DNA from 2 places in the Sideroxydans sp. CL21 genome. Region 1 is predicted to be linked to the other one. Evidence: riboswitches for the same ligand, from Rfam matches in the RefSeq annotation. Region 1 holds a riboswitch; the other holds the start of a gene.
What was found. Region 1 has a riboswitch for cyclic di-GMP ahead of QOY30_RS01505 (adenylate/guanylate cyclase domain-containing protein). Riboswitches for the same ligand answer to the same signal wherever they lie in the genome.
Positions count from the first base shown of each region.

Region 2: another riboswitch for cyclic di-GMP. It lies ahead of QOY30_RS04995 (PEP-CTERM sorting domain-containing protein); the one in region 1 lies ahead of QOY30_RS01505 (adenylate/guanylate cyclase domain-containing protein).

Region 1 is NZ_LR699166.1:303,274-310,581, reverse strand. It holds gene QOY30_RS01515 (EAL domain-containing protein) at 1-873, shown strand, start outside; gene QOY30_RS01510 (DMT family transporter) at 1,155-2,060, shown strand; gene QOY30_RS01505 (adenylate/guanylate cyclase domain-containing protein) at 2,069-3,397, opposite strand; cyclic di-GMP riboswitch class I at 3,499-3,588, opposite strand; gene QOY30_RS01500 (glycosyltransferase family 2 protein) at 3,782-4,537, opposite strand; gene QOY30_RS01495 (lysophospholipid acyltransferase family protein) at 4,534-5,292, opposite strand; gene QOY30_RS01490 (MipA/OmpV family protein) at 5,375-6,214, opposite strand; gene QOY30_RS01485 (chorismate transformation FkbO/Hyg5 family protein) at 6,233-7,234, opposite strand; gene QOY30_RS01480 (NAD(P)/FAD-dependent oxidoreductase) at 7,234-7,308, opposite strand, start outside.
Region 2 is NZ_LR699166.1:1,041,904-1,049,211, reverse strand. It holds gene QOY30_RS05000 (type 2 periplasmic-binding domain-containing protein) at 1-551, opposite strand, end outside; gene QOY30_RS04995 (PEP-CTERM sorting domain-containing protein) at 656-1,528, opposite strand; cyclic di-GMP riboswitch class I at 1,640-1,721, opposite strand; gene QOY30_RS04990 (type II secretion system protein) at 2,140-2,916, opposite strand; gene QOY30_RS04985 (DsbC family protein) at 3,420-4,148, opposite strand; gene epsA (XrtB/PEP-CTERM-associated transcriptional regulator EpsA) at 4,141-4,947, opposite strand; gene QOY30_RS04975 (ankyrin repeat domain-containing protein) at 4,993-5,751, opposite strand; gene QOY30_RS04970 (hypothetical protein) at 5,911-6,195, shown strand; gene QOY30_RS04965 (undecaprenyl-phosphate glucose phosphotransferase) at 6,322-7,308, shown strand, end outside.

The DNA.
Region 1 (7,308 bases):
GCCATGTATCAGGCAAAGGCTGCCGGTCGCAACACCTTTCGTTTCTTTGATGTGGAAATGCAGCAGGCAATCAGCGATCAGGTTAAATTGGAAGCCGAGTTGCAACAAGCGCTTAAACTGAAACAGTTTCAATTGCATTACCAGATTCAAGTGGATGAATTGTATCGCCCTGTCGGCGCCGAGGCATTGATTCGCTGGATACACCCTGAACGGGGTTTGATATCTCCCGGAGAATTCATCCCGCTGGCTGAAAAAACGCTTCAGATATTGCCCATCGGACAATGGGTACTCGATTCCGCCTGTGCCCAGCTCAAGGTTTGGCAACAGGACGAACTCACCCGACACCTGACATTGTCCATCAATGTAAGTGCCAAACAATTTCAAAGACCTAACTTCGTGGAACTGGTACAAGATGCGGTGGAAAGTCATGCCATCAATCCGAATCTGCTCAAACTGGAACCGACGGAAAGTATCCTGCTTGAGAATATTCAAGATACCGTAACAACCATGAATGCCCTGAAAGCGATTGGCATCCACTTCGCTTTGGACGACTTCGGCACTGGATTCTCGTCGTTGCAATATCTCAAACGTTTGCCGCTTAATCAGCTTAAGATCGATCAGTCATTCGTTAGAGATCTAGTGTCGGATAATAGCGATCAGGCAATCGTGCGCACCATCATCGCCATGGCGCATAGTCTGAATCTTGAGGTCATTGCCGAAGGCGTTGAAACGGTAGCTCAGCGGCAATTGCTACTGGCAAATGGGTGCAAGCTTTACCAAGGGTATCTGTTTGGGAAACCAGTGCCGATTGGGCAATTTGAATCTTTACTCGATCAGTCATTGAGGCCAGCACCAACCAACTATGAAATTTAGCAAAGATCGACGTCCGCTTTTGCGGAGCGTGGAATGTCGCAAAAGGTTCTGCCAATTGCCACCATCCGCATTCGGGCATTCCTATCTCCAATTACTTGGACGCTAGGCGGCAAAAAGACTGCAACAATCTGGCAGCCAGTTTCAGATAAAGTGTGAGCTTCTACACATCATCATTTATCCCGGCGTTTCCAGTCCTGCTCCCAATAATGTTTTGTCTGCACCTGCAATTGCTTAAACCGATTCCTCATGCATAATGCATTTTTCCAACCGTAAACGGTCGCATGTTCTCGCGCTTCAAACACCCCTACCTGCTGCTCATACTGACCACCCTCTTCTGGTCCGGCAATATGGTGATAGGCCGCGCCATCCGCGGCGACGTGCCGCCGCTTTCGCTGGCCTTCTGGCGCTGGACCATTGCGCTGGCGTTCACCCTGCCGCTGGCGTTGCCCCATCTGCGTAGCCAATGGCCGCAGCTCAAGCGGGGCTGGAAAGCCATTCTCGTTCTCGGCTTGCTCGGGGTCGGCAGTTACAACACACTGGCCTACATCGCCCTGCAATACACGACGGCGACCAACGCCGTACTGCTCAATTCCTTTATCCCGGTCGTCACCATCGCGTTGTCCTGGGCCTTCCTGAAGAAGCAGCTGCATGGTGTCGAATGGTTCGGCGTCCTGCTCTCGCTGTCCGGCGTGGTGACCATCGTCTCCCATGGCCATCTGGCCACGCTGACCGGACTGTCGCTGAATATCGGTGACCTGTGGATGCTCGTGGCGGTACTCACCTGGGCGCTCTATACCATCGGCCTGCATTGGCGCCCGAGCGGCGTTCATCCGATGCTGATGCTCGCCGCCTTCACTGTTGTCGGCCTGCTCGCCCTTGCGCCGGCCTATGCGTGGGAAATGATCCAGGGCAGGACGATCAAACTCAACGCCGGCTCGCTGGCAGGCATTGCCTATACCGGATTGTTCCCCGGCTTCCTCGGCTACGTCTTTTACAACCGGGCGGTCGGCGAGGTCGGCGCCAGCAAGGCCAGCCTGTTCATCCACCTGATGCCGGTCTTCGGCACCATTCTCTCGGCGGTTTTCCTGAACGAGATCCCGCAGACCTATCACTACGTCGGCATCGTGCTGATCTTCTCGGGTATATACCTGACCACTGCAGCGCTGCCGCAATTGAAGCGACAGTGATCGACCTGTCATTGCGCTTGACGGTCGGCCTGTAGTGACTGGTGGTCTAGCGCCTGGATATTGACGAACGAGTCGTTGTCGGCCACATATTGCTTGCGGAATATCGAGTCGCCGATCCTGCCCATTAGTGTATTGTCCGGCTCCCAAAGAACCTGAAACACGGCCAGGGAATCCTGCACGCCGTGAAATGCGGCGCGGGTTACGGGGCGTACCTTGTCCGCAAACCCGGAGGGCAAGGCATCGACGACTGTCTGAGTCGTCAGGATCTGGCGCGCCCTCGTGATCGCCGCCACACGGGCGGCAACGTTCACGGTATCCCCGAACACATCGTTTGCCTTGTGGATGACTTCCCCGTAATGGAAGCCGATACGTACATGAATCGGTTGTTCGCCGCCCGGGCGCCTCGCATCGATCGCAAAATGCATGGCACAGGCGGCCTGGGTCGCAACGGCAACACTGGGAAATGTGCACATGATTTCGTCGCCAATGGTCTTGATCAGAGTGCCTTTATGGGTGGCGACTTCCTGTATCAGGATGTTCAGTGTGCGCGTGATCACATTCAGGGCCGTTTCATTTCCCAGCTTGTCGTACAGGGCGGTGCTTCCGCAAATGTCGGCAAACAGGACGACAGTCTTCTTCTGTTTATTCGGGAACGCAGCCTGATTCTGCACGGCAAGATTTTGCCTGGATGCGTAATGAATGATCTTCGCAATACGCGGTTTATTGTGCAGTAAAGCAAACTCGATAGGCGTTTGTCCGGCTTTGTTCCTTACCCGAGGTTTGGCGCCATAAAAGAGCAGCAAAAGCACGATATCGGCATAGCCCTTTTCTATCGCAAGATAGATCGGAACGCGGCCATCCTGACTGAAATTTATTTCAACATCGGCAAGCAGCAGTTGGTGCAGCGCAGCTACATCTCCCTTGAGAATGGCCGTGATGACATCATTTCTGGAATCAATGGTGTCATGCCGGTAGCAGACCACATCTTCCCGATAATCCGCATTGCGGTTGAGCGCACGCGCATGGTACGACTTGTAAAGCAGGGCGATGACGACGAGTACGCCCGATGCCACGATCATCGCGAGCCGGCTGATGCCCAGTTGCGCGGCAAGCTGGTCCGGCAGGTTGGCGCCGATGGCCAATACCGATACCGTGATGAACAGCATCAACTTCAGATAACGGAACAGTGCGATAAAGACTGTCACCGCCAATGTGGCCAGCAACAGGTTCCGGTCAACCAGATGCCCGATCGCGCTCTCTGGCAGATTGGCCGTGAATGCCATCAAGGACACGACCAGGAGTATCACGACTTCCCTGTTTTTTATATGAATTTGCATTCTTCCCTCCCGTTAACGGATTCGTTATCGGCTTGCGGGGACGGCAAATATATCGGTGTTCACGAGGAAGTAACGGATGCCACTGAAGACCTGTCGTGGCAACCGGCAATCCCGCTGTCGTAGAACCATGACGGTTCCTTAGACCGGTAACTTTGCGTCCCTATCTTTCAATAGGTTTGCTTTTGCTTGATTCAGGCTGCTTTATATCAAACTTTTAAGAAAAATTCCCCTGCATCCTTATGCTTATCGACAATTTGGCAACCGACTTTAACGATTTACCGGTTCGGCAATCGATCCGGAAGCCCCGAAAGGGCTCCTGCCCGCACCGTCGTCCGGCCAAGCCCAAGCGGCATCCGGGTTTGACGCAAGTGTGAGCTTGATACCTCAAGACCACTTGCGCCAGATCAACAGGGGCAAGCGGATAATGAATCCCACAAATAGCCTTATATGCATTCCGGTCAGTAGCACATTGTCGCGCAGGTAATTGAAGTGCGACACTCCGCCTTCGTCCGCCCGCAGGTATTTGACGGGCGCCGGAATATTGACCGGTCGCGCACCGCACCAGCACAGCCGCACCGCGGCCTCGGGATCGAAATCGAAGTGGCGCATCCAGTAACTCTCTTCCATCACGCCCATCAGCAAATGGGCCGGGTAGACGCGAAACCCGTACAACGAATCGCCTATGCCCTGCCACAGCGTTTCCAGGTTCGCCCACCAGTTGGATATCTTGCGCCCCCCCACGCGCAATGCGGGAGCGCTGGCATCGAAAACCGGCACGCCCAGCACCAGCGCATTGGCATCCGCCATGGATGCGGCCATGAATTCCGGTATCTTCTCCGCAGGATGCTGCCCGTCAGAATCCATGGTCAGCACATGCGTGTATCCCATGCGCGTCGCCTCGCGCAAGCCTTGCAGCACCGCCGCGCCTTTGCCGTGATTCTCTTTCATCACCAGCACACGCAAACCGGGATCGCTCCCGGCCATGCGAAGCAACTCGACTTCGCTGCCGTCCGTGCTGCCGTCGACCACCACCCAGACCGGCGACCATTGTTCCCGCGCCGAACGTACCGTGGGATACAACGCAGGCCCGGTGTTGTAGCTGGGGATAAGGACAAGATGCGAGGTTGAGGTGATGCTCATGCGTGCTTTCCGAGTTTTTGTTCCCGCATTTCGCGGCGGTAATAATCTTCCAGATCGTTAACGAATTTCTTTACATCCCCCGTCGCCTCGAAGCGTTCGCCTAGACGCACACGATACACCAGCGGGAAATCCGGCTTCTTCCATAACGGCCAGTGCTTTCCCAAAAAAGGGCTGCTGGCTTCGATGAACGCGGTCTGGATCGGCACACCTGCTTTTTTCGCGACCAGACCAAACCCGCCCTTGAACGGGTTGACCGGATCCGTCACGGTGCGCGTTCCTTCCGGAAAGATCAGCAGCTGGCTGCCTTCGCGCGTGGCAATCGCCGCACGGCGTATCAGGTTGCCGGTGGAATCGTTGCGAATATAGCCTGCCATGCGGGCGCCGCCCCCGAGCATCGGATTATCCAGCAGGTTCGCCTTCAACACGCACACCATGCGCGGCAGGCGGGAACCGATGAGCACGACGTCGATCAGTGCCGGATGATTGGTGGTGATGATGAGCGGCTCGCCGCGCAAGCTATCCAGCGCCGTCAGGTCGCACTTCACCAGACCGCTGGTACGCACCACAGACAAGTAGATACGGAACGCGACCATGATGGCGTATTGCCCGACACGTTCCCCCGTGCGCCGCGGCATCAGATGGCGCAGTATGCCGGCGGGCAGACTCCACGCCAGGCAGAGCAGCGCAAAGAACAGCAGCCCCCCGTACAGCACGAAGTATTCGTACAGGGATTTCAATTGTTGCCGGACCCACATCACCTTGTCGCTTCCCTGAATCTTTTTTTGTTCTGCCCCAAGCGTAGCACAGGGTCATGTTGTTTTCATGACTGGCGTCGTATCAGTCGTTATGCACTTCGACCATCTTGTCCGATTTGTCGAGCGTCCATGTGACCGCGAAACCGACAGTGAAATACTGCCTGGTCTTGACCAGCGGGCTTTCTGCAAAGACCGCGCCGTTCAGGTTGTCCCATTTCATGAAGCCGCCCATCCAGCGCCCGTCCTGCCGGCGCTTGTTAAAGGCGAAGATGCATTGCGTGCCGGCATACCCGCCGCCGACCGCGTAAGCCGGACGCGCCGCAGTCGCGTACTGCGGGGCGACGTTGTAAAAATACTGGTTGTAGCGCTGATCGGAAAAAACCAGGCCGCCCACCAGACCGATGTTCCAGCCGCTGTGGTCGACATCGAGAAAGTCAGCATCCAGTTGCGGCTGGAACAGCCAGCCCACAGGCTGGACATGTTTGAAATCGGAAGCGACAGCCCCGCGCACAGGCATGCGCATATCGAAGTTGCTCTTTCTGTCTTCGGAATAATAAAGGTGGACATTGAGCGAGGGGCCAACCTCCAGCGTCGGGTCCAGATCGGGCATTCCTTGTCGCGCGATGGCGCCCTTGGCAGGTACGGAACCGTTCACGCTGATATCCATCTCCACCCTGTCGCGCTTGAAAATCAGCCCCCGCACCCGTTCGCGGTTGATTTGGACGGTATCGCCGCGATAGACGAAATACGGAATGGGAAGCAGGTAGGAACGGCGTTCGTTCGATCCCCGATACATCGGGAAATCGATCGCGGCAAAACCCGCGCCCGCTTCCCACTGGGGTTTGAGTTCGGTCTGCGCACTGGCAACGGAAAGGCAAAGCAGGGACGACACAACGGATGTGGACAGAGCCAGTTTCTTCATGTGCTCAAAACCCGTGCGCTACGACGCATCGTTGAAGTAGGCTCCCTCAATCTCCACCAGCAGATCGGATCGGCAGATGTTGGAATGAAGATAGACGGCCCTGCATGCCGTGCCGAACTCGGCCTGCACTTTCTCTCGCACCATGGGCAAGTCTTCGATATGGCGCAGGTAGACCTTGAGCAGCATGCGGCCCTGCGCGGGGTCGTAGTGCGGTGCCTGCTGCAACAGGGTGCGGATATTCAGCAGCGTTTCGGCAACCTGTTTTTCCGTATCGCCCTGGTGCAAGGTCTCATAGCCGACGATGCTGGCGGTGCCGGAGATGAAGAAGCAGTACTGCCCGCCCAGCGACGCCGACATGGCGCGCACGAAGATCGGGCTGCTCGGGCCGAACGTCTGCGGATAGTGATAGGCGCTGACCTGGCGCGGATTCTCCACCGCCTTGCCGGGCAACCTGGATGCCATGAAATAGATCACCAGCGAACCGCTGTTGCTGCCCAGCGCGCTGGCCGCGGGGACATCCTCTTCGCCTATGCTGCGCCCGTTGGCGACGAATGAAGCATGCCTGCCGACATTGAAACCGCGATAGCGCTCCAGGCCGTTCTCGTCATCGTTAATATGCGGGAAGTAATGCCAGACGCGCAACAGATTGCGATAGCCGAAATGATCGATGAATCCGAAGATCTGCATGTACGCCTGCGCGGCCAGCTTTTCCAGTGTATCCCCGGCATGCTGTTCCAGCGACACACTGCCGAACAGCACTTTGTCGTCGCTGCTGCCGCGCATGCCCTGATACTCGCATGCCGCCACCGGCGCATCGCTGGACCAGACTTCGAAGCTGCTGTCCTTTCCGCCCAGCACCGGGATGTCGATCCACAGCGGCGCACTTGCCGTCTCCGGCAGGGCGATCGCGCGGCCGAAGCTGATCACGCTCAATACATGGCCGCTGTGATTGTCCAGATAGATGCCAACCTCGCTGGCATCGAGATAGGCCAGTCCGAATTGATTGCCAGTACTTTGCATTAGCCTGTCACACCCATCTCGACGACACGAATGGAGCGCTTGCGCTTGCGCCAGGCAGCGATGCTGGCCTTCAG
Region 2 (7,308 bases), 740 kb from region 1:
GCAGCGATGATGGCCGGCGTAGCCGGTGCAGTACCTGCCGGTACGTTGATACCCACGAACATGGCTGGCTCTACGTCGGAAACACCTGCATCAGGCACTGCCCCAACTGCGCCAGTACAAGACCACAGCGGTGCGCCCGTGACAGAATCAACGCCCACAGCGGCTGCGCCGCAAGTGGTCAGATCGATTCTGTTTACATTTTGAGCCAAAGCCACGGGAACCACACCCATGATAGAACCGCCCTTGGCAGTTTCATACACAACACCGGTCTGCCCAGCCAGAGCAGCACCCGCTGCAGCCGAGAACGTACCGGCATAAGCGCGATAGTTGTTGCCGGAAGGAACTGTTGCAGAGCCGTCTTCAAATACGCTCACTGTGCCGGCTGTGAAAATACCGTTGGCGATCTGGCCGATCGTATTCTGCAAGGCAGAAGAACCGGAGATGAACAACTGATTTGTTGAGGCAGCAGCTTGAGCGGGTGTCGGGGCTGCGGCGAATGCCTGGCCGGCAAAGGCCAAGGCGCATACTGCTGCGATTGCTTTCAATTTCATTTTATTTCTCCAATTTGGGAATGACATTAAATTAAATATTCAGTGGTGCTATTCACTTGCATCACCCCTGCCTCCACTTCAAGGCAGGGGCTGGCTACGCAACCTTAAGCAAAGGTCATGCTGCTTTCGTTATTACGACGACGTGTTGCGATGAAACCAAGCAATCCCAAACCGCTCAACATCAACAGCCATTCGCCGGGTTCCGGAACTGCAGCTACGGCGTATGACAACGCGCCGTTTGTGCCCAGCGTCCATGTTGCAGCCGCGCCTGTCGAATTCAGGAATTGCAGGTTCGTAGAACCGGCATAAGCGCCACGGCTGTTTTGTGTCGGGGTCACGAAGTAGAAGCTTTGGCTTGCGCCGAGTGCTGCGGTATTGGTGAACGGAACAGCTCCAGCGAAGCCGTTGGCAACGGAATTACCCATATAAGCTGCACCCGCATAACCTGCCGGAGTAGTGATGGAAATTGTACCTGCAGGAGCCGCAGTCAACATTGTGTTGACATCAGCGAGGTATGTGCCATTCATAACTGTAGCTGCAGCTGTAAAATTCGGTGCAGTTGTATTTGCAACGGCTGCTGTGCCACTGTTAGTAGTGCTAAGAATACCAGAGGTGCCATAAGCAATCCCAGGCACAGATACAGCAGCAACGGACCATACATAAGCATCTGTAGTTTTGGCCAGGAAGCTGGTCAAAGTGGCATCGCTAAAGCTGAAGTTACCTTGAGTTGAAGCACCGGAAATAGCGGGAACCTTGGCTGTGCCACCAAAGGTAATGCCATTCAGGAAGCTCTGCATGGTGACACCCAGATTGCCGGTGTAGGAAGTGTTGGCAGTTGTATCCCAAACCGACAGAACCAGATCGTTGGCAAAAGTACCGCCATTGACGATAGTGTCAGTTGCTGTAGCGTTTGCCTGACCAGCAACAGCCAGTGCCAAAGCACCTGCCAGTACGGTCATATTCATTTTCATTTTCATCGTAAATCCCTTTCAATAACTCCCTGATGAGGGAGGTCTGTTAAGAAAGCCCGAAACCGCAAGCGGTTTCACAGCCATTCAAGTTACGGACAACGCATCGCCCGCTACTGCATGTGCAACCCGGCCATCTCCACTTGCGTCGAGATCCGTGGCTTTCCGCCCCCGCCTCGCAACGGGTTTAGCCTTAACAACTGACCCACAACATTCCTGTGCAGCCGACCGCAAATCTACCGAGTGGTCATTACAAAGTTTCGGTCTGAAAATGCATTTGGCATGAGCCGTTCAGACTATTTTGGTGCGTGCCTGAACGGCTTTCAGGCGAGTTGCACATTAGCGTGGCAACATGAAAAGAAATGTTCAAAAAAAATATCTTCTCTAGTCCGAACGGACTAGGTTTTACTAGTCCATCCGGACTATTGAACGTGACACTCGGGTGCTGACAGACAGGTATTGGTGCCGGTGAAACGAGAAATCAGATCTCAATGGAAAAAATCGGTAGGCTTGATATCGGAGAAAAAAATACGGGGTCAACGTAAATTCCGCAGTTGCGATTCAACTGCGGGATTTACGTTGCTACGTTTAGATGCGCGTTGATTCCAGCGCGATTCGGGTTATTGGTATTGAACTGCCAGAGGGGGCATGGATGCGGCTCCATCGCTGCTCACGCAGATGGCGTTGCGTGCCCTGGCCGACGCCATGCAAGTCGCCCCGGCTGCAGCGCCAAACTTGGCGCCAATATTCGCGCAGATTGTCGCATCGGTGCTGAACGTGATCTGGCAATAGTTTTGTTTGCGCGGGTCGGCAGTGGATCCTGCCGGCAGCGGTTGCACCGGTGGTACCTGGTAGGCGGGTGGTAACGGGTTGGCGGGTGGCGGACTAGCGGGCGTGGCGGCTGAAGCCAGGGCGTTGCCGTTGGGGTGATAGACGAATTTCCATTCCGAATAGTGTTTTTTTCCGGCGAACGCTTCACATCCTCTGCCGAAATTGTTTTTTTTGATCGGCTCAATTTCGGACAGGCTATACACGCCGACAATACCGCCATCCGCGCCTTTGATCAGCCCCCATTGCCTGGTGCCGGTGATGGGATCGGCAAATATCTTGCGCAGATAACGTGTGGTGTTGAGATAGCGCTTGTCCAGCACTAAATCTTCGAGCTTCTTCGGGAACTGTACCGCTCCGCTGGGCGTATTTTGATTGTAGGCCGTGATCGCCTGGCTGAACTGGTTGCCGATGAACAGCAGTTGCTGTTCCTTGGCACGCTGCTGCGCTGTCTTCCAGAAAGTGCCGATCGTGGCGAGCGTCACGCCCATGATGGCGACCAGAATCAGCAGGCCGATGTAGGTGAAGCCCGCGCTGCGGCAATATAAAGGCGTGTGCTTCAACGACATGCTAGTCCTCGGCTTATCGGTTGATCCGGCCTAATTGATCCGGCCGATTGAAGTCCGGCATAGTCCGGGGCCGGTGATTTCAACTCAAATAGTCCATTAGCAAAATCTGCGTCACTCCGGCGCAGGCCGGAATCCAGATGATTAAAAAATTCCCACCCTTCGACAGGCTCAGGACAGGCTGACCTTCGGTCAAGTGAAGCAACATCATGGTTTTGTCGGCTTCGCGGCATGTCTTTATGACTGGATTCCGGCCTGACCAGAGGTGAGCCTGTCCTGAGTTTATCGAAGGGCCGGAATGACGGTCTAATGAACTATTTGGGTTCAATCGACTGGACACCGGCACCCTCTCCTCAATCCTCTCCCAGCGGGAGAGGACGCAGCCGCTCCTTCTCCCCCGGGAGAAGGTTGGGATGAGGGTGAAAATTCAACGAGCTATCCCTCACCCTAACCCTCTCCCAGTAGGAGAGGGAACTTGTTCAGCGTTTCCTTGATCAACCTAATATCTAAGGTTGCGGCGCTGACGCATCCAGCATCTTGGCGATTTTATCGGTCGGCTGATTTCCAAACAGCAATTTGCCGTTGCTGAAAACGATGCCTGGCGTGCCGGTGATCCAGTTTTTTGTGGCGATCTCGGCGATATCCTTGATCGGCGTCTGACAGTCTGTGTTGCTGCCTTCGGGTTCCTTTTGCAGCAACAACATGTCGTTCCAGGCCTTGGCTCTGTCTTTGGCGCACCAGATCAATTCCGCTTTGCGCATGGCGCCCGGATGCAGTTCGGCGAGCGGCAACAGAAATGTGTAGATGGTGACGTCGTTCACGCCTTCCAGTTGTTTTTCGAGTCCCTGGCAATACGGACACTCGGGATCGGAAAACAGGGCGAGTTTGCGCGTACCGTTGCCTTTGACCCTGACGATGGCTTTATCGAGCGGCAATTTTGAAAAATCGATCACAGTGATCTTGTCCTTTTCCTGCTGGGTCAGGTTCTGTCGATTTTTGAGATCCACCACATTGCCGAAAAATCCGACTTCGCCCTTTTCATCGGTATAGAAAATGCTGTAGCCGTTGGCGACAACCTGATACAGACCGGCATAGGGCGATTTGGAGATGGAGACGATCTTGATGTCCGGCGCATTTTCCGTAATGGCCTTTCTGATCTCTTGTTCGCCGCCACAGGCGCTGTACATTACGGACAACATGATCAATACGCTTGCGATACGGGCCAATTCAGACATTGCTTTCTCCCTGGATTTCATTTTTCGATATTAAAAGGCCCATTTTCAAACCAATGGTGACGGCATGGCCGCGCGTTTTTACTCTGAGTTTTTTCATGATGTTCTGCACATGATTCTTGACCGTCAACGGACTGAGAAAAAGTTCTTCCGCTATAACCTGATTGGATTTTCCCGCCATCAGAAAGTGCAGCACCTCTGTTTCGCGTTTGCTCAACAGCATGGCATTTGGAAAATATGCCTGGGTTTTGAATCCCTGATGAGACACCACACGGGAGAATGTCGATTCCAGAATGGGTGCCAGTACCTCGAGGATATACATGATGCGAGGACAGAGTTCTTCACCGATACGGGCAAAACAGAAATAGCTCTTCAGCTGACCGTCCGTGCCGCGCTGTCCATAGGCGGCGACATTGCGCAATTCGCTGCTTTCGAGCAACGGCAACCATGCCTCATCGCAACCGCCGATGGAAATGCCGGGCCCCAACAAACAGGGCCCGCCGGTCTTGCGCGTTAGCGACATCATCTGTGTGAACAAGCCGTTCACCGGATCGCACACGGCATTAAAGTGTTCCAGCCGGAAGTAGCGAGTGCTTGAGAATCGATAACATCGCATCTTCGAATCCGCGCCGGAAGCAATTCCGCAGATCAGGATTTCGTGCGACAGCAAATACTGCAATTCTCCCTGAACCCAGGAAAAGAATTGCTGCTCGTTCGATACGCGCAAGGAGCTATCGACCACTGAAGCCAGCCGCGACGGCTCTTCTCCTACCAGCATAATGTCATCTCTAGATCGGTTCATTTGTTCTGTGGTTTCTCCTGGTTAATGCGCTTTGGCAAGCGAGCATCAATTGACTGCCCCTGCCTGCACAAGAAGCGGCACGATATCTTTTCTGTCCATGGCCTTTGCCCAATGCAAGAGCGTGTAGCCATTATTCAAACCTTCGACGACCGTTCCGGCCCGGATCAGTCGTTTCGCAACATCGTCGTGCCCTTCGAAAATGGCGTAATACAAGGCCGTGTTGCCATCCGGATTCCTTGTACTGGCATAAGCTTTTTCGGCAAGCAGGGTTTCGACATAATCCAGACGCCCGAGCTGTGCCGCAACCATCAACGGTGTTTCGCCCGTGTTATTGGCAATATCCGTTCTGGCACCCGCATCAAGGAGAATTTTCAGGTTCTCGTCGCGTTGGGCACGTATGGCTCTCAACAGCGGCGTTTCTCCCTCATAGTCATGCACGTTCAGGCGCGCGCCGGCTTCGATCAACATCCTGACGATCCCGGCATCCCCGCGCATCGCCGCGGCACCAAGCGGCGTAAACCCGATACTTCCCAATACATTGACGTCTGCGTGCAACTCGATGAGTCTGCGCACCATATCGCGTTTGCTGTGATAGGCCGCCATCAGGATCGCCGAATTTTGGCCATGGTCGAGCGCGTTCGGATTCGCACCCATGTCCAGCATCATCTTGAATATTCTAAGATCGCCACGGCCTGCCGCCGATATGAGATTCAAGTCGTCGTATGTCGTTGCAAAAGCGGGCACACTTGAAGCCAGAGAAAACAATATCAATACTGAAGGACATGCCAATTGCCTGATCTTCATATTTCACCCGGAAGATGGACCTAAATAATTATTGAACTGGATCGTTAACAGGTTTTTTTACACAGCGTGCGATTCTATTTTTCTTGAATGTCATACAAATTAATTCTTTGTGACAAATACATAACCGCGACTAGTCCTTTTCGCATCAATGGACTCTACGTGTTGCGTTTCGCCGTGCCGGAAACACCGGATGGATTATCTCGCTTGAAGTGGCGATACGTTGCATTGACACGCCGCTGTAATCAATATTTCAAATACGACGCAGTCCGCTCCCTGTTTGCGCTGCAGTCTGTAATCTTCAAACAACTTGGCTTACTCCACAAAAACGTAACATTCTTCGTGGAAGATTGCGCTCCCGGTTCCAAAGTCGCTTTTATCCATATTTCTTTTTTTCCGGTGGCGGCTGAATCGGCAAATGTCGGCTACACGAGATGTTTCACTTGAGATTGCGTAATTATTTTTGTGTCTCAGTAATGTTCAACTCTGGAAATCATGACGACTCAAACTAAAGCACCCCCTTCTTTCCGGCGAACCGCCTCCATTACCATCGACCGGTCAAGTCTGTTGAACCTGGTCGGGGCGTTCATCGATCCTTTGACTGCCATCGTTACGCTCTATTTCCTTGTACTGATACACAATACAGAGTTGACACCGCCCTATTTTATTCTTTCGCTGTTGATGTTCGCGATCAGTTTCCCCGGCGATGCGCAACTGCATTTGCCAATGCTGCGCAAGATCAGCCATGTCTTGTTCGATTGGGTGGTCAAGGTCGGTTTGTTGGCATTCTTCGGTTACGCCAGCCACTATCTGTCATATTTTGATACCGATATCCTCATTGCCTGGTTCTGGTTGGCACCCGCAAGCCAAATCGCGGTTCAGCTTCTGGTACGTCAGGTCGCGCCATCTATCCTGAAGCTTCAGGGGGAAATCAAATATGCCGTCGTGGTCGGCGTCAATGAACAGAGCATGGAACTGGCACAGCGCCTAAAAGAAGATCCGTATTCGAACATCAGGATACTTGGGTTTTTCGATGACCGCGTTGTCAGCCGTCTGGCTCATCCCTACGAACGTTCCGTCCTGGGCAAAATCCGCGAGCTGCCCCAGTTCGTCAATGAAAACAAAATTCCGCTGATCTACCTGTCAATGCCCATGTCTACCCAGCCGCGCATCATGTCCTTGCTGGATGGATTACGCGACACAACTGCCTCGATCTATTTTGTGCCGGATATTTTTGTGACCGACCTGATCCAGGGGCGGCTGAGCACTGTATCCGGACTGCCAGTCGTCGCAGTCTGCGAGACTCCTTTCACCGGATTCGACGGCATCATCAAACGCTTGAGCGATATCATATTGTCGATCCTCATTCTCATGATGATCGCGCCTATCATGGCAATCATCTCGATTGGCATCAAGCTCACTTCGCCTGGCCCTGTCATTTTCAGGCAGCGTCGCTACGGCCTGGATGGGCATGAAATCGTCGTCTACAAATTCCGCTCGATGACGGTCACCGAGGACGGCCCCAACATTCCTCAGGCGCAGAAAAATGACCGTCGTATC